Regions from separate parts of the Streptomyces sp. NPDC002232 genome, predicted to be linked through region 1. Evidence: riboswitches for the same ligand, from Rfam matches in the RefSeq annotation. Region 1 holds a riboswitch; each other region holds the start of a gene.

The links. A riboswitch is a leader RNA that binds a small molecule or an ion and turns the genes downstream of it on or off. The one in region 1 is predicted to bind cyclic di-AMP.
Region 2: another riboswitch for cyclic di-AMP. It lies ahead of ACFYXU_RS31585 (M23 family metallopeptidase); the one in region 1 lies ahead of ACFYXU_RS35230 (transglycosylase family protein).
Region 3: another riboswitch for cyclic di-AMP. It lies ahead of ACFYXU_RS24825 (peptidoglycan DD-metalloendopeptidase family protein); the one in region 1 lies ahead of ACFYXU_RS35230 (transglycosylase family protein).
Region 4: another riboswitch for cyclic di-AMP. It lies ahead of ACFYXU_RS27640 (M23 family metallopeptidase); the one in region 1 lies ahead of ACFYXU_RS35230 (transglycosylase family protein).

Annotation. Positions count from the first base shown of each region.
Region 1 covers NZ_JBIARV010000008.1:291,485-298,774, reverse strand. Annotated here, with positions in the region: gene ACFYXU_RS35240 (septum formation initiator family protein) at 1-397, opposite strand, end outside; gene eno (phosphopyruvate hydratase) at 488-1,774, opposite strand; gene ACFYXU_RS35230 (transglycosylase family protein) at 2,157-2,876, opposite strand; cyclic di-AMP (ydaO/yuaA leader) riboswitch at 2,880-3,053, opposite strand; gene ACFYXU_RS35225 (transglycosylase family protein) at 3,312-4,361, opposite strand; gene ACFYXU_RS35220 (cytochrome P450) at 4,457-5,752, opposite strand; gene ACFYXU_RS35215 (globin domain-containing protein) at 5,839-7,050, shown strand; gene ACFYXU_RS35210 (hypothetical protein) at 7,064-7,290, opposite strand, start outside.
Region 2 covers NZ_JBIARV010000006.1:730,435-737,724, reverse strand. Annotated here, with positions in the region: gene lhgO (L-2-hydroxyglutarate oxidase) at 1-661, shown strand, start outside; gene trmB (tRNA (guanosine(46)-N7)-methyltransferase TrmB) at 1,149-1,868, shown strand; gene ACFYXU_RS31595 (PrsW family intramembrane metalloprotease) at 1,936-3,267, shown strand; gene ACFYXU_RS31590 (aldo/keto reductase) at 3,264-4,211, opposite strand; gene ACFYXU_RS31585 (M23 family metallopeptidase) at 4,256-5,359, opposite strand; cyclic di-AMP (ydaO/yuaA leader) riboswitch at 5,373-5,537, opposite strand; gene ACFYXU_RS31580 (PP2C family protein-serine/threonine phosphatase) at 5,739-6,950, opposite strand; gene ACFYXU_RS31575 (MFS transporter) at 7,058-7,290, opposite strand, start outside.
Region 3 covers NZ_JBIARV010000005.1:395,481-402,770, forward strand. Annotated here, with positions in the region: gene ACFYXU_RS24810 (STM4012 family radical SAM protein) at 1-44, shown strand, start outside; gene ACFYXU_RS24815 (STM4011 family radical SAM protein) at 54-914, shown strand; gene ACFYXU_RS24820 (SGNH/GDSL hydrolase family protein) at 918-1,712, opposite strand; gene ACFYXU_RS24825 (peptidoglycan DD-metalloendopeptidase family protein) at 1,884-2,825, opposite strand; cyclic di-AMP (ydaO/yuaA leader) riboswitch at 2,830-3,017, opposite strand; gene ACFYXU_RS24830 (tyrosine-protein phosphatase) at 3,359-4,180, shown strand; gene ACFYXU_RS24835 (DUF6126 family protein) at 4,193-4,348, opposite strand; gene ACFYXU_RS24840 (helix-turn-helix domain-containing protein) at 4,410-5,039, opposite strand; gene ACFYXU_RS24845 (aspartate aminotransferase family protein) at 5,125-6,510, opposite strand; gene hpnH (adenosyl-hopene transferase HpnH) at 6,507-7,290, opposite strand, start outside.
Region 4 covers NZ_JBIARV010000005.1:1,015,032-1,022,321, reverse strand. Annotated here, with positions in the region: gene ACFYXU_RS27650 (pitrilysin family protein) at 1-279, shown strand, start outside; gene ACFYXU_RS27645 (M16 family metallopeptidase) at 306-1,673, shown strand; cyclic di-AMP (ydaO/yuaA leader) riboswitch at 1,873-2,037, shown strand; gene ACFYXU_RS27640 (M23 family metallopeptidase) at 2,050-2,820, shown strand; gene ACFYXU_RS27635 (GntR family transcriptional regulator) at 3,040-3,720, shown strand; gene ACFYXU_RS27630 (HPr family phosphocarrier protein) at 4,151-4,432, opposite strand; gene ACFYXU_RS27625 (GNAT family N-acetyltransferase) at 4,618-7,290, shown strand, end outside.

The DNA of each region.
Region 1 (7,290 bases):
CGCGGGGCCGTTGCTCCGCGTCGGGGTCGTTCACGGTGAAGCCGGTCTCGCCGGGGAGGACGTAGTGCAGGTGCTCGCGGGCGAGGCGGCGGACGTAGGCCGGGTCCTGGAGGCGCGCCTTCTCGTCCTTCAGTTCCTCGACCCGCCGGGCGGCCTCGGCGGCCCGGCGCTCCTGCTCGGCGATCTCGCCCTGCTGGGAGACGTAGCTCCGCATCGGGTAGGCGAGGGCGACGACGAGGGAGCAGACCACGAGGGCGAGGAAGGCCGCGCGGCCGGTGAGCCGGGAGCGGCGGGCCTGACGGCGGGTCTGGGAGCGGTAGACACGTGCGGCGGTCTGCTCGCCGAGCAGTCTGATCCGGGTCGCGGTCGAGAACCGGTCCCGGTCCTTCGCGGCCATGTCGTGTCGCCTCCCCTGTTCACGCGTACGTCCCCGCACACGGTACGGGACCGAGTGCGGGGACGGACGGAACTACCGGGTGTGACGCTGTCAGCCCTTGAAGCGCGGGAAGGCGCTGCGGCCGGCGTACACGGCGGCGTCGTCGAGGATCTCCTCGATGCGCAGCAGCTGGTTGTACTTGGCGACGCGGTCCGAGCGGGCCGGGGCGCCGGTCTTGATCTGGCCGCAGTTCACCGCGACGGCGAGGTCGGCGATGGTGACGTCCTCGGTCTCGCCGGAGCGGTGGGACATCATGCACTTGAAGCCGTTGCGCTGGGCCAGCTCGACGGCGTCCAGCGTCTCGGTCAGCGAGCCGATCTGGTTGACCTTGACCAGGAGGGCGTTCGCGGTGCCCTCCTCGATGCCGCGGGCGAGGCGCTCCGGGTTGGTGACGAAGAGGTCGTCGCCGACGATCTGGACCTTGGCGCCCAGCTTGTCGGTGAGGACCTTCCAGCCGGCCCAGTCGTCCTCGTACAGCGGGTCCTCGATGGAGACCATCGGGTACGCGGAGACGAGCTCCTCGTAGTACTCGGTCATCTCGGCGGCCGAGCGGGACTTGCCCTCGAACTCGTAGACGCCGTCCTTGTAGAACTCGGACGCGGCGACGTCGAGCGCGAGCGCGACGTCGGTGCCCGGGGCGTAGCCGGCCTCCTTGATGGCCTCGATGATGAGGTCCAGGGCGGCGCGGTTCGACTCGAGGTTCGGGGCGAAGCCGCCCTCGTCGCCGAGGCCGGTGGAGAGGCCCTTGCGCTTCAGGACGGCCTTGAGCGTGTGGTAGATCTCGGCGCCCCAGCGGAGGGCCTCGGAGAAGGACTCCGCGCCGATCGGGGCGATCATGAACTCCTGGATGTCGACGTTGGAGTCGGCGTGCGACCCACCGTTGAGGATGTTCATCATCGGAACGGGCAGCAGGTGCGCGTTCGGGCCGCCGAGGTAGCGGAAGAGCGGGAGGTCGCTGGCCTCGGAGGCGGCGTGCGCGACGGCGAGGGAGACGCCGAGGATGGCGTTGGCGCCGAGCGAGCCCTTGTTCTCCGTGGCGTCCAGGTCGAACATGGCCTGGTCGATCAGGCGCTGCTCGGTGGCGTCGTAGCCGACGAGCTCCGGGCCGATCTGCTCGATGACGGCGAGGACGGCCTTCTCGACACCCTTGCCCTGGTAGCGGTTGGGGTCACCGTCGCGAAGCTCGATGGCCTCGAACGCACCGGTGGAGGCGCCGGACGGAACAGCAGCACGGCCGGTGCTGCCGTCGTCGAGGCCGACCTCGACCTCGACCGTGGGGTTGCCTCGGGAGTCCAGGATTTCCCGGGCTACGACGACGTCGATGGACGGCACGAGCATCTCCTTCTGGGATGTGACGCTGGATGTGACGCAAGGTCGGTGCAGGGTCGCTCGGCCTTGCGACACGAGCCTAACCGGCCCGGAGGCTCCCGCCCGCCGCGCGCCCGCCCCCTGGGACGAAAAAGGACCCGAGGGCACCCATCCCGGGACGAAGGACCCGGGATCTACTGGGCGGTAACACTCGGAACCGTCAGCTTTCCCTCACGGACGCGGGACCGTCGGCCTCTCCGTAATAAGGGGAGAGCGCGGTACGGGGTCTCCCCCCGACAAGGGGAGACCCCGGTCCGGCGCGCACGGGGGAAGGGCGCGCCGGACCGGGGTGGTCACCGCGGGAGGGTCGTCGGGGCCGCGTGAGCCGCCGGACTCACGCGAGCCGCCGGGCTCACTTCAGGTGGAGCTGCTGACCCGGGTAGATCAGGTCGGCGTTCTCGACGACGTCCTTGTTCAGCTCGAAGAGCTTGGCCCAGCCGCCCTTGGTGCCGTGCGCCTGAGCGATCTTGGAGAGGGTGTCGCCGGCGGCGACCTTGTACTCGCCGTCGCCCTTCTTGACCTTCTTGCCGGTGGGCGTGGTGACGGTCTTCTTGGCGTCGGCCTTCGGGGCCTGGCGCTGCTCGCTGCGGCTGGTCGGCTGCTCGGCGCGGCGCTCCTGCTGCGGGGCGGCCTGCTGCTTCGGCGCGGCCTGCTGCTGGGGCTGCTGCTGCGGGGTCTCGGCGGAGCCGCCGTCGTAGGAGGCGCCCGAGAGGCCGACGCCGCAGTTCGGCCAGGCACCCTTGCCCTGGCCGGCGAGGACCTTCTCGGCCACGGCGATCTGCTGGTCCTTGGAGGCCAGGTCGGCGCGCGAGGCGTAGGAGGTGCCCCCGAAGGCGGCCCAGGTGGAGTTGGTGAACTGAAGGCCGCCGTAGAAGCCGTTGCCGGTGTTGATGGACCAGTTGCCACCGGACTCGCACTGGGCGACGGTGTCCCACTCGGCGGACGTGGCGGCCGAGGCGGTGCCCGCGCTCAGCAGCGGGGCGGCGACGGCGACACCGGTGACGCCGACGAGCGCGGCGACCTGGGTGGCCTTGGAGGGACGACGGTGTTTGCCCTTGGCGGAAAACAGCATGGAGATTCTCCTCACCGACGCCTGTGAGGTGAGCTGTCGGGTTCGGGCCGGAAAGTTGCCCGGCCGCGTGTCCTAGCACGCGGCTTCACCCCAAGCCGGTCGTCGGCCGTCTGTCTCGACGGCCGGGCCCGGCACTTACCTTGGGTCCCCCACTCCTGCCTTCGGCGCTTGCGCGACGACTGTTCCCATCGGCCGACGGCAGGATTCGGCGATTCGGACGACGGGGCCCGCGGTGGCGAGCGGTGACGACCGTAGACACAGACCCACCGGAAGTTCAAAGAGGCCCATTGCGGAAAAATCGACCTTACTTGCCTTCCGGTGGGCGGCGTTTGTGCAGGTGGGGGCCAGCGGGAGCAGAGTGCGCGGACGTGACACGCCAGTTGGGGCGAAGAGACCCATGTCTCACTTGCCCAGAACCGGACATAAGGCCGCGAACTAACCTTCCTTCGCCGTCGAACCCGCCGTCAGGTCAAGGCTCTGACCAGGCAGGATGAGGTCCGGATCGGTGCCCACCGTCCGGCGGTTGGCGTCATAGAGGGCGGTCCAGCCTCCGGAGAGTTCGTTCTTCTGTGCAATTCGGGACAGGCTGTCGCCCGGCCGCACGGTGTACGCGCCCGAAGCGCCCTGACTGTCCGTTACGTCCGAATTCTTCGCGTCGTCAGTCACCAGCGTGGCGTCCACCTTCTCCGCGGGCTGGTCCGGGGAGTCGGTCGCGTCCGAGGCGTGGCGGCCCGATTCGGCCGAACTGTCCGGCTTGCCGGACTCCTCCGGGGCGGCGTCGCCCCGGTGCTTGCCGGTGCCCGGCGTGGCCGACGGAGCGTCACCCTTCGGCGTCTCGGACGAATCAGGCGTACCGGGCGTAACGGACGCGTCGGGCATGGCCGGGGTCGCGGGGGTCGCCGGGGTGGCGGGCTCGGCCGGAGCGGCGGAGGTCGCCGGGGCGGTCGGAGCGGTCGGCTTCGCGGGGGTCGTGGGCGTGGCGGACCGCTCGGGCGTCGCCTCGGAGGTCTTGGGGGCGGCCTGGGCGTCCGGGGTCCGGTTGGACTCGGGGAGCGGGCCGCCGGGAGTCGTCGGGACGGCGAGCGGGCCGGGATCGACCCCGGTGGCTCTGCCGTCGTTCTTCAGGCCGGCGATCGGGGCGCAGGTGGCCCACTCCTCGCTGCCCTTGGCCAGTGCCTTCTCGGCCACCGCGATCTGCTGGGCGCGGCTGGCGAGGTCGGGGCTGGGCGCGTAGGTGAGTCCGCCGTTGCGCTCCCAGCTGTCCTGGGTGAACTGGAGGCCGCCGTACATGCCGTTGCCGAAGTTGGCGCTCCACTGGCCGCCGGACTCGCACTCGGCGACCCGGTCCCAGGTGGCGGCGTCGGCTGCGGAGGCGGATCCGGTGGCGAGCAGCGGCAGCGCCATGGCGGATCCGGTGACACCGGCGGCGACGACGATGGCGGGGGCCTGACGGGGGCGACGGTGTCGTCCGTTCCCGGAACGCATAGGAGGGGCCTTTCGCGTGACGGCTGAGACTGCCGGGAAACGTAGCGGTATTCGAACGTCCGTCACAAGTCGATCGCCCCGCGATCACGTGAAGATCACATTTCTGATGGCTCGTCAGCATCCAAGACGCGTACGGAAGGGGAGAACTCCACCGGAAGCGTGCGCAAACCCCGCATGATGAGCCCGCCGCGCCAGCGCAGTTCGGCCGGATCCGCGGCAAGTCGCAGATCCGGAAGCCGGGTCAGCAGGGTCGCCAGCGCGGTCTGTCCCTCCAGCCGGGCGAGCGGCGCGCCCAGGCAGTAGTGGATGCCGTGTCCGTACCCGAGGTGCTGGTTGTCGCGCCGGGCGAGGTCGAGGACGTCCGGCCCGCCGAACCGCTCCGGATCCCGGTCCGCGGCGGCCAGCACCACGAGCACCGGGTCGCCCGCCGGGATCTCCTGGCCGCCGATGGTCAGCGCCCGCGTGGCGTACCGCCAGGTCGCCATCTCCACCGGCCCGTCGAAGCGCAGCAGTTCCTCGACGCCGGTCTCCAGGAGTCCGGTCTCCCCGGCGGCCAGGGACGCCTGGAGCAGCGCCCGCTGTTCGGGGTGCCGAAGGAGGGCGTAAAGACCGTTTCCCACCAGATTGACGGTGGTCTCGAAGCCGGCGAACAGCAGGATGAAGGCCATCGCGGCGGCCTCGTTCTCGGTGAGGTGCTCGCCGTGGTCGGAGGCCTTGATGAGCCCCGAGATCAGGTCGTCCGCGCCTTCCTCCCGCAGGCCCTCGCGCTTGCGGTGGATCAGCTCGGCGAGATAGCCGCGCATCTTCTTCACCGACCGGGCGACCCCGCCGCGCGGCCCGCCGCCGTGCCGGATCATCATCCCGGCCCAGTCGCGGAAGTCGTCCTGGTCCTCCGGCGGCACGCCGAGGAGGTCGCAGATCGCGTAGATCGGCAGCGGGAAGGCGAACTCGTGGATGAGGTCGGCGCTCCCCCGCTCCACGAAGGAGTCGATCAGCCGGTCCGTCAGTTCCTGCACGCGCGGGGCGAACTCGGCGACCCTGCGCGGGGTGAAGGCCTTCGACACGAGCCGCCGCAGCCGGGTGTGGTCCGGCGGGTCGATGTTGAGCAGATGCGTCATCAGCTCGGCCTTGCGCTCCCCCGGGATGCCCGTCTTCCCCTTCGCGTGCGGGGACTCGTCGTGGTGCGCGGGGTTCTTGGAGAGCCGCTGGTCGGCGAGGGCCTGCCGGGCGTCCGCGTACCGGGTGACGAGCCAGGCCTCGACCCCGCTGGGCAGCGTCGTCCGGTGCACCGGCGCGTGCTCCCGCAGCCAGGCGTACGCGGGGTAGGGATCGCTCGCGAACTCCCAGGTGAAGAGGGTGGGGGCGGGTCGGGGGGTGGGGGCTGTGCTCACGGCACGACCGTACAGGGCCACTCCGGAGGAGCAATCACGGAGAAGATGTGATCAAACGGTGTGCCCCGTGCCCTAGATTCGTGCCGGTGGATCCCCAGCTGCTCCGAAGCACGTTCGCGGTCGTCGAGAGACGCGCCGAGCACGCCCTCACGTTCTTCTACGCGCACCTGTTCTGGAACAACCCGGGGGTGCGCGAGCTCTTCCCCGAGGACATGGTCCCCCAGCGGGACCGTCTCTTCGCCGCGCTCACCCATGTGGTGGCGCACCTGGAGGACCCCGGACTCCCCGGATACCTGGGACGCCTCGGGCGCGACCACCGCAAGTTCCTCGCCTCGCCCGCGCTGTACGCGGCCGTCGGGCAGAGCCTGCTCGCCGCCTTCGCGCACGCCGCCGGGCCCGCGTGGACGACCGAGGCGGAGAAGGCCTGGTCCGAGGCGTACGGCCGGGTCGCCGACCTGATGCTGGCGGGCGCCGAGGAGGCGGTCGCGGCCGGGGAGCCCGCCTGGTGGGACGCGGACGTCGTCCGGCACGAGCGGTACGGCCCCGACCTGGCCGTCCTCACCCTCCGGCCCCGGCAGCCCCTCCCGTACCTCCCCGGTCAGTACGTGGGCGTCAGTTCGCTGCGGGTCCCGCGCGTCTGGCGCACCTACTCCCTCGCGGACGCGCCCCGCGCGGACGGCACCGTGGAGCTGCACGTGAGCCGGATCGAGGGCGGCGCGATGTCCACGGCGCTGGTCGAGGAGACGGGACCGGGCGAGGTGCTGCGGCTCAGCGCCCCCGGCGGCGGGCTCACCGCGCGGACGCCGCCGGGCGGACTGCGCACCTATATATGCGGCGGCACGGGCTGGGCCCCGGTGCGGGCGCTGCTCGCCGAGGCCGCCGAGGCCGAGCCGGAGCTGGAGGGCCGGCTGTTCGTGGTGGCCCGCGCCAGGGAGTACCTGTACGGGCGGGAGGAGGCCGAGCGCCTGAGGGAGCGCCTTCCCGGACTGAACGTCACCTACATCACGGCCGCACCGCGGCAGCGCAGGGACCGGGCGACCGAGCGGCTGCTCCAGGCCCTGCGGGCCTGCGTCCACTGGTCCGCGCACGACGTGTACCTCGCCGGGCCGCCGGCCTTCGTGGCGGAGGTCCGCGAGGCGCTGGCGGAGCTGGGCACCGAGGAGGCGCGGATCCACCACGACACCCTGCCGTCCGTGGGCCGCTTCCGCACCCGCCCGAACACCGCCGCCGAACGCCTCCTGGGCCCGCCGGCCCCGCTCTGGCACGACCCGGAGGCCCGCGCCCCGCGCGAGGGGTGACCCCGGCCTGCCGTCAGCGACGCGCGCGCCGCCGCCGCCGGACGATCCGGACCAGCTCCGTGACGCCCGCGATCAGGAGCAGCGCGGCGAGGATCCGCATCCAGACCGCGTTGTCGTCGCTCAGCGTCTCCCAGCCGAAGAACAGCACCATCAGGACGGTCAGCCCCGGCGGCGCCTCGGCGGAGGACGCCTTGCGCGCCTTCCGCTCCCGCGCCTTCCGCTCCCGCGCCGGGTCAGGAG
Region 2 (7,290 bases), on a different contig from region 1:
CCGGTCCTGGGGCGTCGCCGTGCGCACGGCGGACGGGCGCGTGGTGCGGGCGAAGGTCCTGGTGAACTGCGCGGGGCTGCACTGCGACCGGATCGCGCGGCTCGCGGGCGACGACCCGGGCATGCGGATCGTCCCCTTCCGGGGGGAGTACTACGAGCTCGCGGACCCCTCGCTCGTGCGGGGCCTGGTCTATCCGGTCCCCGACCCCGCCTTCCCCTTCCTCGGGGTGCACCTGACCCGGGGCATCGACGGCGGCGTGCACATCGGACCCAACGCGGTCCCGGCGCTCGCGAAGGAGGGGTACGGCTGGTCCGTCGTCCGTCCGCGCGAGCTGGGCGCCACCCTGGCGTGGCCGGGCTCGTGGGCGATCGCCCGCGAGCACTGGCGGTACGGCGCGGGCGAGCTGCACCGGTCGGTGTCGAAGCGGGCCTTCACGGAGGCGGTGCGGCGGCTGCTGCCGGTGGTCCAGGAGTCCGACCTGCGGCGGGCGGCGCCGGGGGTGCGGGCGCAGGCGGTGCTGCGGGACGGGACGCTGGTCGACGACTTCCTGTTCCGCGAGGCGGAGCGGACGGTCCACGTGCTGAACGCGCCCTCGCCGGCGGCGACGGCGTCCTTGCCGATCGGGCGCGAGGTCGCTGCGCGCGCTTTGGCGCACTTGTAGCCCGCCGGGCACGGGGCCGCGCGGCGGTGGCTCCCGCCTGCCCCTTGCGAGGCCGCCGCCTGCGCCCGTGTGGGCAATCGTCCCGCTGGGGCGGGACGGGTGGGCACACAGGACGGCGCGCTGAGCAGCGCCTCCGCGTCCTGCGCCCTGACCCGCACCGCCCAGTGACCGCGCACGGGGGTGCGGGTTCAGGCACAGGGGCCTCCCGCGCCGGCAAGGGCGCCGTTCCGTTGTGCCCACCCGTTCCGCCCCTTGCGGAACGCCTGCCCACAACGGGGGCGGCGGGGGCGCGTAACGCGCGGGCGCGACGGACCGGCGGTGCGCGGGCCCACAGCGGGCCGGGCGCCGCCCACAACGGCGGGGCGCCGGCCACAGCGGCCGGGCACCGGGCCCACAGCGGGGGCGTCCCGCGCGCCGTAGAATCGGGCGCATTGTGTCTGAGGAGATTGAGAGCGGGCCGCAGCCCGTCGCGCGCCGTGGCAGTCGGATGTTCGCCCCCGGTGAGGGCCCCCTGCCCGATCCCGCCGGGGCCCACCACGAGCGGCGGATCCGGAGCTTCCAGCCCCGCCGCAGCCGGGTCACGTACGGACAGGCCGAGGCCATGCTGAAGCGGTGGCCCGACTGGGGCCTCGACATCGACGGCAAGCGGGTCCTCGACCTCGAAGAGATGTTCGACGGGCTTCCGGTCGTCATGGAGATCGGCTTCGGCATGGGCGAGGCCACCGCCCAGATGGCCGCCGCCGATCCCGGCACCGGCATCCTCGCCGTGGACGTGCACACCCCCGGCCAGGGCAACCTCCTCGGCCTCGCCGACCGCAACGGGCTCACCAACGTCCGGGTCGCCAACGGCGACGCGATCATCCTGCTCCGCGAGATGCTGGGCGACGCCGCCCTCGACGGCTGCCGGGTCTACTTCCCGGACCCGTGGCCCAAGGCGCGCCACCACAAGCGGCGGCTGATCCAGCCCGAGTTCCTCAGCCTCCTCGCCCCCCGGATGAAGCCCGGGGCCGTGCTGCACTGCGCCACGGACTGGGAGGAGTACGCCGTGCAGATGCTGGAGGTGCTCTCCGCGCATCCGGACTTCGAGAACACGCAGGCCGACGGCGGCTACGCGCCCCGCCCCGACTTCCGTCCCCTCACCCGCTTCGAGGGCCAGGGGCTCGACAAGGGGCACGTCGTCCACGACCTCCTCTTCCGGCGGAAGTGACGCGGAAGTGACGCGGAGCCCGTAACCGCGTCGACCGGTGTCGGTGGAGGTCGTTAGGGTCGCTCACGTGTCGAACCCTGCCCCGAGCGACCCGTCGGCCGCCGCTCCCGTCCCGCACCGGGACACCGAGGAGCCGGCCTTCCCCGCCGCCGCCGACCGTTCCCAGTGGCGCTACCGGCCCCGCCGGGCCTTCTGGCGCAGTCGGCTGGTCCGGGCGATCGCCGTGGTGACGCTGCTCGCGCTCTGCGCGCTGGTCATCCTGGCGCTGGTCCGCGAGCAGACCGGCACCCAGGGCTTCCTCGTCGGCCTGGGCCTGGCCGTGCTTCCCGTACCGCTGCTCATGTCGGCGTTCCGCTGGCTCGACCGGGTCGAGCCGGGTCCCTGGAAGAACATGCTGTTCGCCTTCGCCTGGGGCGCCTTCGCGGCCGCGCTCGTCGCGATCCTGGCGAACTCCTTCGCCGTCCGCTGGATCGCCACGGCCACGGCCGATCCGGACTCCGCCGACACCCTCGGCGCCACCGTCATCGCCCCGGTGGTCGAGGAGAGCGCGAAGGCCGCCGCGATCCTGCTGCTGTTCCTCTTCCGCAGGAGGGACTTCGGCGGTCTCGTCGACGGGGTGGTGGTCGCCGGGTTCACCGCGACCGGCTTCGCCTTCACCGAGAACATCCTCTACCTCGGCAACGCCTTCGGCGAGGACCAGGAGTTCGGCTCCTCCGGCATCGGCTCGGTGACCGCGGCGACCTTCTTCGTACGGGTCGTGATGTCGCCGTTCGCGCATCCGCTGTTCACCGTGCTCACCGGCGTCGGCTTCGGTCTCGCCGCCCTCGCGCCGCGCGGGAAGCGGCTGCGCCGGGTGCTGCTGCCGCTCGGCGGGCTGCTGCTGGCGATGGGCCTGCACGCCGCGTGGAACGGCTCGGCCACCATCGGCGGCCCGCTGGCCTTCTACGCGGTGTACGGGGCGCTCATGGTCCCGGCCTTCGGTCTGCTGACCTGGCTGGCGGTCTGGAGCCGGCAGCGCGAGCTGCGCACGATATCCGGGGAGCTCCCGGCCTACGCGGCGGCCGGCTGGCTCGCCCCCACCGAACCGCTCGCGCTGTCCTCGATGCGGGCCCGGCAGATGGCCCGCTCCTTCGCGGCCCGGACGTACGGCCCGCCGGCCGCGCGGGCGGTCGGCGAGTACGAGTCCTTCGCGACGACCCTCGCGTTCCTGCGGGACCGGGCCCGCCGGGGCACGGCGGGCCCCGACTTCCCGGCCCGGGAGCAGGAGCTGCTGCACCACCTGTGGCAGCGCCGCGCGGTGGCGTCCCCGGCGCTGACGTACGCGGCGCGGGCCACGGGCCGGGCCTGGGCGCCGCCGCAGTATCTGGACTACGACGGCTACAACCCCTACCGCAGTTAGACGGCGGAGGCCTCGGTCAGGAGCGTCAGCTCGGCCTCGGTGAGGGTGAGGCCGGCGGCGGCGACGAGCGCCGGGAGCTGCTCGACCGTGCGGGCGGAGGCGATCGGCGCGGCGACGGTCGGCCGGGCGGCGAGCCAGGCGAGGGCGACGGTGGCGAGCTCCGCCCCGTGCGCCTCGGCGACCGTGTCGAGGGCGGAGAGCACGGCCCGGCCCCGCTCGGTCTCCAGGTGCCCGGCGGCCCCGGAGGCGCGGACGCTGTCGACGGTGGCACCGGGGCGGTACTTGCCGGTGAGGAAGCCGGCCGCGAGCCCGTAGTACGGGACGGCCGAGAGCCCGGCCCGCTCGACGGTCTCCAGGAGCGGGCCCTCGTAGGTGTCGCGGGAGACCAGGTTGTAGTGCGGCTGGAGGGCGACGTACCGGGCGAGGCCCTCGGCCTCGGCGAAGTCGAGGGAGGCGCGGAGCCGCTCCGGGGAGATGTTGGAGGCGGCGACGGCGCGCACCTTGCCGTCCTTCACCAGCTGGTCGAGGGCGGTGACGATCTCCTCGACGGGGACGGACTCGTCGTCGAAGTGCGTGTAGTAGAGGTCGATGTGGTCGGTGCCGAGACGGCGGAGGGACTCCTCCGCGCCCGCCTTGATGGTGGTGGCGGACAGGCCCTTGAACTGGGGGTGGGCGCCGACCTTGGTGGCGACGACGATGTCGGAGCGGTTGCCCCGGGAGGCGAGCCAGCGGCCGATGACGGTCTCGGACTCGCCGCCCTCGTTGCCCTCGGCCCAGGCGGAGTAGACGTCGGCGGAGTCGACGAAGTTGCCGCCCGCGGCGGCGTAGGCGTCGAGGACGGCGAAGGACTGGGCCTCGTCGGCGGTCCAGCCGAAGACGTTGCCGCCCAGGGCTATCGGGAAGACGTGGAGGTCGGAGCTGCCCAGCGGGCGGAGAGAGGTCATGTGTCGCTCAACCGCTCCCGCCGCCGGGCCTATTCCGGGTCCGCTCAGAGGCTGAGGCCCTTGGAGCGGAGCCAGGCCGCCGGGTCGATGCCGTCGCCGCCGGACGTGTGGACCTCCATGTGGAGGTGGGCGCCGGTGACGTTGCCGGTGGCGCCGACGCGGCCGATCGTCTCGCCGGTGCCGACGGTCTGGCCCGCGCCGACCAGCATGGACGAGAGGTGGCAGTACCAGACCTCGGTGCCGTCCTCCAGCTCCAGGACGATCCGGTAGCCGTAGGAGCCGGACCAGCCGGCCGACTTCACGGTCGCGCCGTGGACGGCCTTGAGCGGGGTGCCCGTGGGGGCCGCGAAGTCGAGGCCGGTGTGGTGGCCGGAGGACCACATCGAACCGGACTGCATGTAGGTGGCGGTGAGCGTGTACGAGGACACCGGCAGCGAGTAGCTCGCGGCGAGCTTGGCGAGGCGCTCGGCCTCTGCCTTCGCACGCGCCTCCGCCTCGGCCTTCGCCTTGGCCTCCGCCTCTGCCTTCGCCTTGGCCTCGGCGGCGGCCTTCTGCGCGGCGGCCTCCTTGGCCACGGCCTCGGCGGCGGCCTTCTCGGCCGCGGCCTTCTCCGCGGCGGCCTTCTCGGCGGCGTCGGCGGAGGCCTGCTGCTGCTCGGCCTGCTGGAGGATGCGGGCGCGCAGGGCCTCGCCGGCGGCGGGAGCGGCGGTGGCCGCCCGCTCGGCCTGCCCGGTGCTCTCCTCGGCCGCGGTGGCGTAGGTGGCGGTGGTCAGCGGGTTCGGGTTGGCGCGGGCCTCGCTGACGGGCGCACTCTGCTGCTCCGGGAGGAGGGCGGCGACGCCGGGGATGTCGTGGGCGTCCGGCAGGTCGATGTCCGGGAGGTCCGGCAGGGATATCGCCACCGGGGGCTTGTCCTGCGCGGTGGCGAGGCCGCCCGCGCCGACGGCCGCGATCACGCCGACGCCGAGGACGGTGGAGGAGCGGGCGAAGTTGGAGCGCTGCTTGACGACCCGGTGCCGGCCGCCGGAGCGGCTCTCGGCGCGGAGGGAGCCCTCGGTGGGGTTCCACTCGGTGTCCGGGGCGGAGGGAGCCGCACCGCCACCGAAGGCGTCGAAGGGGGCTTCGGGTGCGGGGGTGTTGGACGCCACGGGTGGGGGCGCTCCTTTCCTTCCTTCTCGCCTACCGGGTTAGCTGACGGGTTCGGAGCAGGAAGGTCTCCTACGGGCTCGACCGCACGCGTGCGTGGTCCGCACGGGTGCGAAGGGGCCCGATTCACCCCAAGTGGTGGTTCCCCGGTTCCTTTTCAGGATTCGGCGCGTGCGCACGGTGCCGTCTCTTGCGACGGCTGGGACGACCGCGCTGCGTTATCGAACGTTAATAGACAGGGGCTCCCGATTCCAAGCCGTTCCTCTTGATCATTCACGGGATTGGGGGGTAATAGCCTGACTTGACCGCCCTTCAGGGACAGGAGGCCAAACCCCCGCGATCTGACGTTATGTCAATTGTTATCGCAGTGACACCCTCCGACTACGCCTGGTGACCGGGCCCTCCGGGGGCCACCACGGGCATCGTCCGGCGCCGCTCCGGCTGCCCCGTCGCCGGACGGCTCACCGCCAGCAGCGCCAGGTCGTCGGTCGCCCCGCCGCCCGTGTGCAGCCGCACGTCGTCCACCAGCGCGTCGAGCAGTTCCTCGGGCCCCGGGAAGATCCGCCCGTCGAGCCGCGCCGCCGGATCGTAGAAGACGCCCTGCCCGTTCCGCGCCTCCGAGAGGCCGTCCGTGTAGAACAGCAGCGTCGCGCCCGGCGGGAACGGCCGCGCCTCCCCCCGGTCCGGCCACGCGGCCAGCTCCCCCATGCCGAGCGGCAGCGCCGCCTCCCCCGGCTCCAGCACCTCCAGCCGGCCGTCCGCGTACAGCATCAGCGGCGGCGGGTGACCGCGGTTGACGACCCGTACGAAACCGTCGAAGGTCCCGCTGCCGTCCGCGCGCGGGATCTCGGCCAGGACCGCCGTGGTGAACCCCTCGAAGGCGTCGAGCCCGTCCCGGCGGGTGCCCTCCCGGGCCAGCGCCCGTTCGAGCCGCTGCGCCACGCCCTCCAGGGTCCGCTCCTGCTCGGCCGCCTCCCGGAAGGCACCGATGACCACGGCGACGGCCTCGACCGCGTCCATCCCCTTGCCCCGCACGTCCCCGACCACGAGCCGCACCCCCTGCGGGGTGTCCTGGACGGCGAAGAGGTCCCCGCCGATGAACGCGTCCGCCTGCGCCGCCTCGTAGCGCGCCGCGCACTGCAACCCGCCGATCCGCTCGGCGGGCGTCGGCAGCACCGCCTTCTGCGCGGTCTCCGCGATGACCCGCGCCGAGGCGAGCCGCTCGCCGCTGCGGCGCACCACCCGGTTGATGAGGACGGCCAGCGCGGAGACGGTGAGGACGGTCAGGGTCTCGGTGAGCGCCGCCACCTCGTCGACGGTGTCGTTGTAGGCGTGCAGCCCGACGGAGGCGAGGACGGCCGCGATCCCGGTGATCACGGTCGTCAGCGTGGAGAAGAAGGGCGCGGCGATCAGCGGGGCGGCGGAGAAGAGCGGCGCCGCCGTGTACTGGGCCGGTGTCGCCACGTCGAAGACGACACCGCCCACGATGATCAGCGGGGGCAGCGCGCGGATGAACCGCCGGGCACGGCCGGGCTCGGAGCGGCCCTCGCCGCCCCGCCGTCCGCCGCCCGCCGCTCCTAGGGGGTGCCCCACCTGTGCTCTCCTGCCCGGTCCGACCGGCCGCGGTCCGCACCGCGCCCTCCCAGGGTGGCCGCCGCGGCCGACGGCGGCGACTTCCACGGGGCCGACTGGCGTACGGGTCAGCCGGCCGCCAGCCGGCCGCCCCGGGCGAGCAGCGCCATCGCCGCCGCGCAGGTCAGGCCCACCGCGCACAGCACGAGCCAGGGCGCCGCCGACCAGCCGGTGACGTCGAGCAGCGCGCCCGTGCCCAGGTTCCCGAGGGTGATCCCGACCCCGCAGACGGTGTTGTAGAGCCCGTAGTGGGTGGCGACCCAGCGGCCCCGGGACAGGGCGACGACGGTGTCCATCTCGT
Region 3 (7,290 bases), on a different contig from region 1:
CCCCCGCGGTACGGGCCGCGATGGCCGCGTACGAGACGAAGTAGGCGGCGCCCGTGGACCTCACCGTGCTCTACCGGGGGCCGCTCGCCTCCTGCGACTACGACTGCCCCTACTGTCCCTTCGCCAAGCGCCGGGACAGCCGGGAGCAGCTGCGCGCGGACCGGGCCGCGCTCGAACGGTTCACCGGCTGGGCCGCGGACCGGACCGAGGACCGGCTGCGGATCCTCTTCACCCCGTGGGGCGAGGGCCTCGTCCGCTCCTGGTACCGGCGGGCGCTGGTCGAGCTGTCCCGGCTGCCGCACGTGGAGCGGGTGGCGATCCAGACCAATCTGAGCTGCCGGACCGAGTGGCTGGCCGAGGCCGACCCGGAGAGCGTGGCCCTCTGGTGCACGTACCACCCGGGGGAGACGCCGCGCGAGCGGTTCCTCGGCAAGTGCCGGGAGCTCGCGGAGCGGGGCGTCCGGTTCAGCGTCGGGGTGGTCGGGCTCCCCGGGCACCGGGACGAGGCCCGCCTGCTGCGGGCCGCGCTGCCACCGCACGTCTACCTCTGGGTGAACGCGGCCGAGGGCCACACGTACACCGACGCGGAGGCCGAGGACTGGACGGAGCTCGACCCGCTGTTCCCGTACAGCCGGCATCCGCACCGCTCCGCGGGGCTGCCCTGCCGCACCGGCGAGTCGGTGATCTCGGTGGACGGCGAGGGGACGGTGCGGCGCTGCCACTTCGTCAGGGCCGAGCTGGGGAACCTGTACGACGGCTCGTACCGGGCCGCGCTGCGTCCCCGCGCGTGCCCCCTCGCCCGGTGCGACTGCCACATCGGCTACGTCCACCTGGAGACGCTGCCGCTGTACGACGTGTTCGCGGGCGGGGTCCTGGAGCGGATCCCCGCCGCGCTCCCGGCCGCCGGAGGCTGAGGCCTACAGCGGCAGGAGGTCGGGGCGCTTGGCCTCGACGTGGTCGCCCGAGCTCTCGCCCCGCAGCCGGCGCCCGATCCAGGGCACCAGGTACTCCCTGGCCCAGTGGATGTCGTCGCGGCGCACCTCCAGCGTGCCGCGCGGCGGGACCGGCGGCCAGTGCTGGTCCGGGTCGGCGGGCACCGGCAGGCCGACGACCTGGGCGGCGCGCAGGGCGACCCGGGTGTGGCCCTCGGGCGAGAGGTGCAGCCGGTCGTCGTCCCAGGCGCGCCGGTCCTGGACGGACCTCAGCGACCAGAGGTCGAGGACCGGGCAGCCGTAGCGGTCCGCGATGGCCCGGACGTGACCGTTGTACGTGGCGATCTTGCCGCGCAGGTGCTTGAGGAGGGCCACGCCGCGGGTGTCGAAGCCGGTGGTCACCATGACGGTGCCGACGGCGGAGGAGAGGTCGGCGACGGCGCGCTCGAAGCGCTCGGCCACCTCGTCGGGGTCCGTTCCGGGGCGGATGATGTCGTTGCCGCCCGCGCAGAAGGTCACCAGGTCGGGGGCGAGTTCCTTCGCCCGCGGGACCTGTTCCGCCACGATCTGGTCGAGGAGGCGCCCGCGTACGGCCAGGTTGGCGTAGCGGAAGCCGTCGTGCTCCGGCAGCTGGTCGGCGAGCAGGACCGCGAAGCGGTCCGCCCAGCCGACGTACGTCCCGTCGGGCCCGGGGTCTCCGACGCCCTCGGTGAAGCTGTCGCCGATCGCCGCGTACGACCCGAATGCGTTCTTGTCTCTTGATCTCGAATCGTCTGCCACGGGAGCACATCCTTCACCTTTCCGTGTGACCTACGCGACCGTAAGGAGGGGTTGACGACGGGTGACATATGCCACCGATAAAGATTCCCCCAAAACGGAATACGCCTCAGGCCCGGCACATGAGTGCCGGGCCTGAGGCGGTGCGAGGCGCCGAGGGGCTCCGAAGGAGCGTCAGATGTTCACGCCGTGCTGACGGAGGGCCGCCAGCGGGTCGATGTCGGAGCCGTACTCCGGGCCGGTCCGCATCTCGAAGTGCAGGTGCGGGCCGGTGACGTTGCCGGTGGCGCCGGAGAGGCCGATCTGCTGGCCGCCGGTGACGGTCTGGCCGGCGGAGACGGAGATCGAGGACAGGTGGGCGTACTGCGAGAAGGTGCCGTCGGCGTGCTGGATGACGACCTGGTTGCCGTACGCGCCGCCGTCACCGGCGGAGTAGACGGTGCCGGGGCCCACCGCGACGACGGTGGTGCCGGTCGAGGCGATGAAGTCGACACCGGTGTGGTAGCCGGAGGACCACATGGAGCCCGAGGCCTTGTACGCGGTGCCGGTGCCGCCGCTGACCGGGGCGACCCAGCCGGAGGAGGAGGTCGTGCCGGCCGAGGAGGACGACGCCGGGGCGGACGCGGGGGCGGCGGCCGGGGCCGAGGAGCGCTCGCTGCTGCGCGAGGCGCGCGGGGTGTCGCCGTTCTTGCCGGTGCTCGCCTCGCTCTGGTGCGCGGCGGGCTCGGCAGTGCCCTTGGCGCCGAGGGTGAGCTTCATCCCGGGCAGGATCAGCGCGGGGTCCTCGCCGACGACCTGACGGTTGTCCTGGTAGAGCTTCTGCCAGCCGCCCTTGACGTGGTGCTCGGCGGCGATCTTCGAGAGGTAGTCGCCCCGGACGACGGAGTACGTCTTCGGCGCGGCCTTCGTGGTGGTGGGCGCGGCCTGGACGGCGGCGGCCTTCACCTGGGCGACGGCGTGGGCGGGAGCGGCGGCCGGGGCGGCCTGCTCGGCGGCGTGGGCGCCGGTGGCTCCGAGGAGCGGGAGGGCGACGACGGCGCCGCCGGTGCCGGCGGCGGCGATGCCGCGGGTCAGGCGGCTGGACTTGACGCGGCGGTGCTTACCCGATGCGGGCATGGCGAATTCCTCTCCGGCGCCTGCGAGGTGAGCTGTCGGGTTCGGACTGGAGATGTCCGGCCGCGTCTGCACGCGACTTCACCCCGAGCCGTCCTTCTTCGAGGGATCGGCGTAGTACCTGGGTCCCCCGCTCCTGCCTCGTACGGGTGAGTGTGGAATCCGGTCGGTGGCAGGATTCGGCGGTCCGTCCGGAAGTGAGCGCGACGCTAGACGAGTGGGGTCGGGGCGAACAAGCCGCGAATTCCACGCACTCCGGGATCGCGGGTCGTCCGGCCGGAATTCCGGTCACCCTCCGTGGATGACGGTCCTTCGATCTCCCTTTTCCCGGGGGTATTTGGAAAAGACGATCAGGCACGGTCCGTCACGTTTATGACGCTGCTCACGCGCCGATCCCCATCTCCCCTGCAACCGGGGCGGGTTACCGCTAAACCCTCAATACGGACAGATCACCCATTCCCGTCCGAGGGGGTGCGTGCCCGGGTCCGGGAAAGAGATGATTGCCCCAGGAACCGATCTACAGAACAGGAGCAGCCGTGACGCAGCAGCTGCCGCAGGTCCCGCCCGCCGATGCCGCCGAGCCCGAGCTCGCGGGGGTCCGCAACTTCCGGGACGTGGCCGGCCTGCCGACGGCGGACGGGCGCGCCGTCCGCCCGGGCCGCCTCTTCCGCAGCGGCCACCTGGCCCACGCGACGGAGGACGACGCCGCCTTCCTCGCCTCGCTCGGCCTGCACACGGTCTTCGACTTCCGCAACGAGTCGGACCGGAAGGTGGAGGGCGCGGACGTCGAGCTGCCCGGCGTGCGGAACGTGAACATACCGCTCAGCGACCCGGCCGACGGCAAGGAGTTCTGGAAGCTGGTGCGCGGCGGCGAGATCGCGCAGCTCCGGGAGATCCTCGGGGACGGCAAGGCCGCCGCCCGGATGACCGACTCGTACCGGAGGATGATCGTCGAGCGGACCCCGGAGCACAGCCGGATCCTCCACTCCATGGCGGAGGAGAGCGTCCCGGCCCTGATGCACTGCGCGGCCGGGAAGGACCGGGCCGGTCTCGGCATCGCGATCACGCTGCTCGCGATCGGCGTCGAGCGGGAGGCGATCGAGGCCGACTACGTGAAGTCGAACGACCCGCACCGCCGCTACAACGTGCGCCGCAGCTCCGTCGCCGAGGACGCGATGTCGCCCGAGGTGATGGAGCTGCTGAGCCCGCTCTTCGACGCGCGGGTGGAGTATCTGCGGGCCGCCTTCGAGACGATCGAGACGACCTGGGGTTCGGTGGACGCCTACCTCGCCGACGGCCTGAAGCTGGCCCCGGAGACCCGGGAGCGGCTGCGGGAGCTGCTCCTCACGGAGGCGTGAGGAGCCGGAGCGCTACCGGTTCTGCCCGCCCAGCGTGAAGAGCAGGTAGAGGAAGCCGGCGAAGAGGTGGCCGGCGACCAGATAGGCGAAGAGCCGGAGCACGAGCCCCTTGGGGAACTTGCCGTCACCGCGCTCTTCGCCGGTGACAGGTGCGGACTTCTCGGACATGTCGTTCCTTTCTTGAAGAATCGTCATGGAGTGAACGTCACGGAGCAGGCGTCACGGATGGTCAGCTCCGATGCGGCGTCCCGTCGCCGAAGCACAGCTCGGCGACGGGACTCTGCATCAGGGTGTGGACGAAGAGCAGCTCGGCTCCGCCGGGTGTCGCGGCGCCGATCCGGTGCGGCGTCAGCGAGTCGAAGTGCGCGCTGTCCCCGGGATCGAGGACGTGGACGGCCTCCCCGAGCGCGAGCCGCACCCGCCCCTCCAGGACGTGGATCCACTCCTCGCCGGGGTGGACGCGCACGATGTCGGTCCGGGTGGCGTACGGCACGTGGACCCGCAGGCACTGGAGCGCCCGGCCCGCGCCGCCCGCCTGGCGGTAGATCCAGCCGTCGGCCTCCACCGGTTCGGAGCGGCCGGCCCGGACGACCGGATCGCGCTCGGGCGGCGCCTCCCCCAGGAGCTCGGAGACCGTCGTACCGTAGATGCGGGACAGGGCGAGCAGCATCGGCAGCGAGGGCTGCCGGTTCCCGGTCTCCAGGCGCGAGAGGTGGGCCGGCGAGAGACCGGCCCGCTGGGCGGCGGCCTCCAGGGTGAGGCCCCTGCGGCGGCGCAGGGCCCGCAGCTGCGGGGCGACGTCGGGCAGGACGCCGGGAGTGACGGGGTCCGGGGAGGTCTCCCCGGGGACGTGGTCCATGGGTCCATTCCGCCAGGATCGTGCCTCTGAGGCAAGTTTCTTGCCTCAGAGGCAAAACCCCGGGGGGATCCGCGACGGGATCCGGTCAGCGCTGCGCGACCGCCTGCTTGACCAGGGTCTTCCCGAAGTCCCACATCAGCCCGCCGCCCCCGTGGGCGTCGTCCATGACCGCCGTGAAGGCGGTGACGAACCGGTCCACGTCGGCCTCGTCGATGACCAGCGGCGGGATCAGCTTGATCACCTCCAGATGGTCGCCGGAGACCTGGGTGAGGATCCGGTGCCGCTGGAGCAGCGGGACGACGACCATCTGGGCGAAGAGGCCCTTGCGGGCCGTCTGGAGCATCGTCCAGCGCCCGCGGAGCCCGAGCGAGGACGGCCGTCCGAACTCGATCCCGATCATCAGGCCGCGCCCGCGGATCTCGTGCAGCAGCTCGTACCGGGGCACGAGCTCCTTCAGGCGGCCCGAGAGCAGGTCGCCCATCCTGCGGGCGTGGGCGACGGTGCCCTCCTCCTCCATGACCGCGAGGACCGCCAGTCCGGCGGCCATGGCCTGGGCGTTCGACCCGAAGCTCGCCGAGTGGACCAGGACCCGGTCCATCGACGAGTACACCTTCTTGAAGATCCAGTCCTTGCCGAGGGTGGCGCCGACCGGCACGTAACCGCCGGAGAGCGCCTTGGCGACGCAGACCAGATCCGGCTCGACGCCCTCCTCGTGCTGGTAGGCGTAGAAGTCTCCGGTCCTGCCGAGGCCGGTCTGCACCTCGTCGGCGACGAGCAGCGCACCGTGGCGGTGCAGCAGCTCCTGGGCGCCCCGGAGGAAGCCCGGCGGCGCCTCGTGGACGCCCTTGCCCTGGATGGGCTCGACGACGAAGGCGGCCACGTCGCCCTTGCGCAGCTCCCGCTCCAGGGCGTCGAGGTCGCCCAGCGGGATCGCGGTGTCCGGCAGCAGCGGCTCGAAGCCCTCCCGGAAGCCCCGCTCCCCGTTGACGGAGAGGGAGCCGGTGGTGAGCCCGTGGAAGGCGTGGGAGCAGTAGAGGACCCTCGGCCGCCCGGTGGCGTACCGGGCGAACTTGAGGGCGGTCTCCACGGCCTCCGTGCCGCTGTTGCCGAAGAAGACCCGGTCGAGGTGCGGGCTGTGGGCGAGCAGCCGCTCGGCGAGGAGCCCCGGCAACGGCTGGCAGTCGAAGCGGGTCAGGTCGGCGAGCTGGGCGTCCAGGACGTCGTGGAGGGCCTTGCGGACGACGGGGTGGTGCCGTCCGAGACCCATCACGCCGAAGCCGGCGAGCATGTCGAGGTGGTCGACGCCGTCGGCGTCCCAGAAGTGGGCGCCCTCGGCCCGCTCGTAGACCTTGTCGAAGCCGATGGTGTGCAGCATGCGGGGCAGCTGGTGGTTGAGGTACCTGGCGTGCAGCTCGTACCGCTCCGCGCCGCGCTCGGAGAGCAGCGCCCGCAGGTCGAACCCGCCGGTCATGACGAGCTGTTCCCGGAGACCGTCTCCCGGACCGCGCGCAGCGACTCCTTGAGGGAGCCCATGGTGGCGAGGACGGCGGTGGGTTCGTAGCCGCAGTGCGCCATGCAGTTGGCGCAGCGCGGGTCCTTGCCCCGGCCGTACTTGTCCCAGTCGGTGTCCTCGACGAGCTCGCGGTACGTGGGGACGTATCCGTCGCTCATCAGGTAGCAGGGTCGCTGCCAGCCGAAGAGGGAGTAGTTGGGGATGGCCCAGGCGGTGCAGGGGAAGTCCGCCTTCCCCTCCAGGAAGTCCAGGAAGAGCGGCGAGTGGTTGAGGCGCCAGCGTCGCCTGTTCCCGCCGGCGAAGGCCTTCTTGAAGAGTTCGCGGGTCTGTTCGACGCCGAGGAAGTGCTCCTGGTCGGGAGCCTTCTCGTAGGCGTAGGCGGGCGAGATCATCATTTCGTCGACCTGGAGGTCGTCATTGAGGAAGTTGAGCACCTCGATGATGGTCTGCGGGGTGTCGGTGTTGAAGAAGGTCGAGTTCGTGGTGACCCGGAAGCCGCGCCGCTTGGCCTCCTTGATGGCCGCCACGGCCTCGTCGAACACGCCCTCCTTGGCGACGGACTCGTCGTGCCGCTCGCGCAGGCCGTCGATGTGGACGGCGAAGGCGAAGTACGGGGAGGGGGTGAACTTCTCCAGCTTCTTGCGGAGCAGCATCGCGTTGGTGCAGAGGAAGACGTACTTCCGCCGGGCCACCAGCTGGCGCACGATCTCGTCGATCTGCGGGTGCATCAAGGGCTCG
Region 4 (7,290 bases), on a different contig from region 1:
CGCGCGCAGGCCCAGTTGGAGCGGGAGTGGCTGGACCGGCTCGGCACCGTCGCCGGCCGCGCGGACGAACTGTGCCGGTTCGCCGTGCTGTTCGGCGACCCGCAGCTCGCCCTGACCGCCGTCGACCGCGTCCTGGACATCACCGCCGAGGAGGTGCGCGAGGCCGCCGCGGCCAAGCTGCGCCCCGACAACCGCGCGGTGCTCGTCTACGAGCCCCTGGCGACCGAGCAGAGCGACAGCGCCGACGGCGAAGACGACGAAGAGGGAGCGGACCAGTGACCGACGCCGCCGTGTCCTTGACGAGCATGGACTTCCACCCGCAGCCCCAGCCGGGCACCGCGAGGCCGTGGGCCTTCCCGGCCCCGGACCGCGGGAAGCTGGAGAACGGTCTGACCCTGCTCACCAGCCACCGCCCCGGCCAGCAGGTCGTCGCCGTGGAGATCTTCCTGCCCGCCCCGCTGGACGCCGAGCCGGCCGGTCTCGACGGTGTCGCCACCATCATGGCCCGCGCCCTGTCCGAGGGCACCGACCAGCACAGCGCCGAGGAGTTCGCGGCCGAGCTGGAGCGCTGCGGCGCCACGCTCGACGCGCACGCCGACCACCCGGGCGTACGGGTCTCCCTGGAGGTCCCGGCCTCCCGGCTGCCCAAGGCGCTCGGGCTGCTCTCCGAGGCCCTGATCGCCCCGGCGTTCCTGGAGACCGAGGTCGAGCGCCTGGTACGCAACCGCCTCGACGAGATCCCGCACGAGTCGGCCAATCCGGGCCGCCGCGCCGCCAAGCAGCTCTCGAAGGAGCTGTTCCCGGCCGAGTCCCGGATGTCCCGGCCGCGCCAGGGCACCGAGGAGACGGTGGCCGCGATCGACGCCGCCGCCGTCCGCGCCTTCTACGAGGCGTACGTCCGTCCCGGCACGGCCACCGCGGTGGTCGTCGGCGACCTGACCGGCGTCGACCTCGACAAGGTCCTCGCCGAGACGCTGGGCGCCTGGACCGGCGAGCTCGCCGAGCCGCTCCCGATGCCGCCGATCACCGCCGACGACACCGGACGGGTCGTCATCGTGGACCGCCCCGGCGCCGTGCAGACGCAGCTGCTCATCGGCCGGATCGGCGCCGACCGGCACGATCGCGTCTGGCCGGCCCAGGTCCTCGGCACGTACTGCCTCGGCGGCACCCTGACCTCGCGTCTGGACCGGGTCCTGCGCGAGGAGAAGGGCTACACGTACGGCGTGCGGGCCTTCGGCCAGGTGCTCCGCTCGGACGCCGGGGGGAACGGGGCCTCGATGCTCGCCATCAGCGGATCCTTCGACACCCCGAACACGGGCCCGGCACTTGAGGACCTGTTCACGGTGCTGCGCACGCTCGCGGCCGAGGGCCTGACCGACGCCGAGCGCGAGACGGCCGTGCAGAACCTGGTGGGCGTGGCGCCCCTCAAGTACGAGACGGCCGCGTCCGTCGCCGGGACGCTCGCCGACCAGGTGGAGCAGCACCTCCCGGACGACTACCAGGCGCAGTTGTACGCGCGCCTGGCCGAGACCGGCACGGTCGAGGCGACGGCCGCCGTGGTCAGCGCCTTCCCGGTCGACCGGCTCGTCACCGTGCTCGTCGGTGACGCGGCGGAGATCGCGGAGCCGGTGCGTGCGCTCGGCATCGGCGAAGTGACCGTCGTGACCGGCTGATTCCGGCCACCGCACGACCCTGCGAGGACCCCGACGGCACCGCCCGTCGGGGTCCTCCCCTTTGTCCGTATTGAGGCCAAGATGATCGTTTGACCTGTGGCATGTCTTACAAAAGGCTGGTCTGGTTGGTGATTGAAAGACGATCCGCATAGCGTCATGGCGGCTGTTCGTCAGTTGCACGTGCCGCACCCGCGGCATCGGACAGTCATCGCCGAGTCCCCGTCAGGCGCGAGCCTGGGGAGCCGGGGACCCACACGTAGTCCCTGGGGTGAATCGGGCGCCTTCGTCTCGACGGAGGGGCTCGTAGGAGACCTTCCTGCTCCGAACCCGTCAGCTAACCCGGTAGGCGAGAGGGAAGGAAAGGATCAGCCCCTACATGGCGTTCACCCGTGCCACCGGGAAGCATCGTGGTTCGAGCCGGATGGCACGCCGCAGCGTGGGCATCGCCGGCGTCGCGACACTCGCCACCACCGGCGTCATCGGAACCCTCGCCTCCCCGGCCCTCGCCGCGGACACGGACCACCGCTCCCTCGAGGACACCGGTCTCACCCAGGTGATCACCGAGGACTCCCTCGTGGACCGGATCAACGCCCAGGCCGCCGCCCAGGAGCAGGAGGCCGTCGAGGCCATCGCCCAGGCGAAGGCCAAGGCCGAGGCCAAGCGCAAGGCCGACGCCCGCGCCAAGGAGATCCGGCTGGAGCGCGAGCGCGCCGCCCGGGAGGCCGAGCGCCGCCGCCTCGCCTCCTTCCAGCTCCCCGTCGCCGGCTCGTACGTCTCCACCGGCTACAAGACCGGCGGCTCGCTCTGGTCCTCCGGCAGCCACTCCGGCGTCGACTTCCACGCCGCCTCCGGCACCCAGGTCGTCTCCGTCGGCTCCGGCACCGTCGTCGAGACCGGCTGGGGCGGCGCGTACGGCAACAACATCGTCATCCGGATGTACGACGGCACGTACACCCAGTACGGGCACCTCTCCTCCATCGGGGTCCACGTCGGCCAGTCCGTCGAGCCCGGCCAGCCGATCGCCCTCTCGGGTTCCACCGGCAACTCCACGGGCCCGCACCTCCACTTCGAGGCGCGCACGAGCCCCGACTACGGCTCGGACATCAACCCGGTCGCGTACCTCCGCGCCCGCGGCGTCAACGTCTGACCCGGACCGGGCCGTCGGCCCGGACCCCGCCGCGCACCGCGTCGCAAAAGCCCCGGCTCGTACTGAGCCGGGGCTTTTCGCTGACCAAAAAGAAGCCAAAGGCCGTCCTGGATTCCGCCGGGGCATCGGAATTTCCGGCGGGCTGCAATAGAGTCGCAGAACGGGCGCGGAAAAGGCGTCGATCGAATGGACTCACGCGGACCAAGGCGGAGGTCGGACATGCGCATTCCCGCGCACTCGGTATGCACGGCGATCCGGGACGACATCGTCTCCGGCGTGTTCGAGCGGGGCGCCCGGCTGACCGAGGAGCAGCTCGCCCGCCGGTACGGGGTCTCCCGGGTCCCGGTCCGCGAGGCGCTGCGCACCCTGGAGTCGGAGGGCTTCGTCGTCACCCGGCGCCACGCGGGCGCCCAGGTCGCCGAGCCGACCGAGCAGGAGGCGGCCGATCTGCTCGACATGCGGGCGCTGCTCGAACCGCTGGGCGCCGCGCGGGCCGCGCAGCGGCGCACCGAGGCCCATCTCAAGGTACTGCGCGGCCTGGTCAGGCTGGGGCAGGAGCGGGCCAGGCGCGGTCAGGGCGAGGACCTGCGCTCGCTCGGCGGCTGGTTCCACGAGACGCTGGCACAGGCGTCCGGGAGCCCGGCCCTGACGGCGCTGCTCACCCAGCTGCGGCACAAGATCGCCTGGACGTACGCGGTGGATCTGCCCGCCCTGCCGGCCGAGGCCTGGGCCGAGCACGGCGCGATCGTGGACGCGGTGGCCCGCGGCGACGCCGAGCGGGCCCGTTCGCTGACGGCGCTGCACGCGGAACGCTCCCTGTCGCTGCACCGGCTCAAAAGGCCCGAGCGCCGTGTGAGGGTTTCGCAACATGCCGTCAACACGGCGAGCTCCCGGAATTAACACGCGCGCCGTATACAAAGAGGAGTAATCGAGCCCGGTATTCGCCCCGGGTATTCGGTGCTGCCCGGAATCACGCCGGAATTGCGCCGGAACCACGCCGGAATCGCGTCGGAATCCTGCGGGAATCAGATCCGGCCGCTGCTCGGAATCGCGTCCGCGGACCGCGGTCGGGAATCCCGTCCGGTTCGCCGCCGGGAATCACATCAGGCCGCTGTCGGCAACGCGTCCGCCCCCCTCGGGAGTCTCATCCGGCCCGCCGCGGGCAGTCGCGTCCGGCCCGGCCGCGCGGAACGGATCGCGCGGACCGCTGCCCGCGCGTCCGGGCGCACCGCCGCGCGGGACCGAGGACGGGAGCCGCCCGGGACACGCGAACGGCCGTGCCCGCCCGAATGCGGGCGGCCACGGCCGTTCGTCGTGCGGGGGGACCGGGTCAGACGGTCTCGGGGAGCTCGTCCAGGCCCTCGGCGACCAGCTTCGCCAGGCGGTCGAGCGCGGCCTCGGCGCCGTCGGCCTCCGACGCGAGCACGATCTCCTCGCCGCCCTGCGCGCCCAGGCCGAGCACCGCGAGCATGGAGGCGGCGTTCACGGGGGTGCCGTCGGACTTGGCGATCGTCACCGGCACGCCGGAAGCCGTGGCGGCACGGACGAAGATGGACGCGGGGCGGGCGTGCAGGCCCTCGGCCCAGCCGACGTTGACGCGGCGCTCAGCCATGGTGTTGCCCTTCAAGTCTCAAGCGGGTTGTCTAGACCAGTCTCTCACGGGTCGCGCGGTGCTCGCGCCGCCCTTCGGCCCGGATCGGACCGCCCTTCGGCCCTTCCTGCCTGGCAACACCTTGCATCGCGCACCCCCGCCGCGCGACCGGTGCCGCACGCGTGTCGCGGCCGTAGGCTGACCCCATGCACAGCGCGTCGGAGCAGTCGGAAGCGGCGGAACCGCCGGCCCCGCCGGAGCATGCCTACCCCGATCACTGGGAGGCGGACGTCGTCCTCCGCGACGGCGGCACCGCCCGCGTCCGGCCCATCACCACCGACGACGCCGACCGCCTCGTGAGCTTCTACGAGCAGGTCTCGGACGAGTCGAAGTACTACCGCTTCTTCGCCCCCTACCCGCGCCTGTCCGCCAAGGACGTCCACCGCTTCACCCATCACGACTTCGTGGACCGGGTCGGCCTCGCGGCGACCGTCGGCGGCGAGTTCATCGCGACCGTGCGCTACGACCGGATCGACGCCCGGGGGCTGCCCGCCTCCGCGCCCGCCGACGAGGCCGAGGTCGCCTTCCTCGTCCAGGACGCGCACCAGGGGAGGGGCGTCGCCTCCGCCCTCCTCGAACACATCGCGGCCGTCGCCCGCGAGCGGGGCATCCGGCGCTTCGCCGCCGAGGTGCTCCCCGCCAACAGCAAGATGATCAAGGTGTTCACCGACGCGGGCTACACCCAGAAGCGCAGCTTCGAGGACGGCTCCGTCCGGCTCCACCTCGACCTCGAACCGACCGATCGCTCCCTCGCCGTCCAGCGCGCCCGCGAGCAGCGCGCCGAGGCGCGGTCCGTGCAGCGGCTCCTCACCCCCGGCTCGGTCGCCGTCGTGGGCGCCGGGCGCGCACCGGGCGGAGTCGGCCGGACGGTCCTGCGCAATCTGCTCGGGGCCGGTTTCACCGGACGGGTGTACGCGGTGAACGCGGCGCTCACCGAGGAGACCGAACTCGACGGCGTCCCCGCCCTTCCCTCCGTCGCCGCCATCGGCGCACCCGTCGACCTGGCCGTCGTCGCCGTCCCCGCCGAACGGGTGCCCGAAGCCGTCGCCGACTGCGGCGAGCACGGGGTGCGCGGCCTCGTCGTGCTCTCCGCCGGATACGCCGAGAGCGGCGCCGCCGGCCGCGAGCGCCAGCGCGCGCTCGTACGGCAGGCCCGCTCGTACGGCATGCGGATCATCGGCCCCAACGCCTTCGGGATCATCAACACCGCCGCCGACGTCCGGCTGAACGCCTCCCTCGCGCCGCAGATGCCCGCCGCCGGGCGCATCGGGCTCTTCACCCAGTCGGGCGCCATCGGGATCGCCCTCCTCGCCGGCCTGCACCGCCGGGGCGCCGGCCTCTCCTCCTTCATCTCGGCCGGCAACCGCGCCGACGTCTCCGGCAACGACTTCCTCCAGCACTGGTACGACGACCCCGGCACCGACGTCGTCCTCCTCTACCTGGAGTCGATCGGCAACCCCCGGAAGTTCACCCGGCTCGCCCGCCGCACCGCCGCCGTCAAGCCCGTCGTGGTCGTCAAGGGCGCCCGGCACAGCGGCAGCGCCCCGCCCGGCCACCGGGTGCCGGTCACCCGCATCCCGCACGCCACCGTCTCCGCGCTGCTCCGCCAGGCCGGGGTGATCCGCGTCGACACGGTCACGGAACTGGTCGACGCCGGGCTGCTCCTGGCGGCCCAGCCGCTGCCCGCCGGGCCCCGGGTCGCGATCCTCGGCAATTCGGAGTCGCTCGGCCTCCTCACGTACGACGCCTGCCTCACCGAGGGGCTGCGGCCGCTGCGGCCACTGGACCTGACGACGGCGGCGGTCCCGGCGGACTTCCGGGACGCGCTCGCCGCGGCCCTCGCCGACGAGACCTCCGACGCGGTCGTCGTCACCGCGATCCCCTGGGTCGGGGAGGACGGGGCCACCGAGTTCGGCGACGGCGAGGTGCTCGCGGCAGCCCTCCGCGAGGCCGTCGCCTCCGCCCCCGCACCGGCGAAGCCGGTCGTCGTCGTCCAGGTGGAGATGGGCGGCCTCGCGGAGGCCCTCGCGGTGGCGACGAGCACCCGGCCGACGGCGGAGCGCGGCGCCGTCACCCGGGAGAACCGTTCCGCCGACACGCCGAAGGACCCGACGGACCGCCCCCACCCGACCCCCGCCCCGACGACCGCGCCCGCACCACCGGCCCCCGCCCCCGCGCCGCAGGCTGCCGTCCCCGACGCGCAGGCCACCCTCCCCGCCTACCCCGCCGCCGAGCGGGCGGTGCGGGCGCTGGCCGAGGCCGTGCGGTACGGGCAGTGGCGGCGGCAGGCCGCCGAGCCCGGGCGGGTGCCCGAGTACGAGGACATCGACGAGGCCGGGGCCGCCGCGCTCATCAGGGACGTGCTCGCCGGCGACCACGTGGACGCCGGCGGCGTGACGCTGGACACCGAGCGGGCCGGGGCCCTCCTCGCGCGCTACGGCATCACCGCGCTGCCGACCCTCCCCGCCCCCACGCCGGACGCCGCCGTCGCGGCCGCCCGCCGGCTCGGCTACCCGGTCGCGCTCAAGACCACCGCACCCCACCTCCGGCACCGCCCCGACCTCGGCGGCGTCCGGCTCGACCTCGCCTCCGAGGGCCAGCTCCGCACGGCGTACGCCGAGATCACCGAGGTCCTCGGCAAGCCGGAGGAGCTCCAGCCGGTCGTCCAGGCGATGGTGCCCCGGGGCGTCGACACCGTCGTCCGTGCCGCGATCGACCCGGCCGTCGGCGCCGTCCTCTCCTTCGGCCTCTCGGGAGCGGCCTCCGAACTGCTCGGCGACACGGCCCACCGGCTGGTCCCGGCCACCGACCGGGACGCC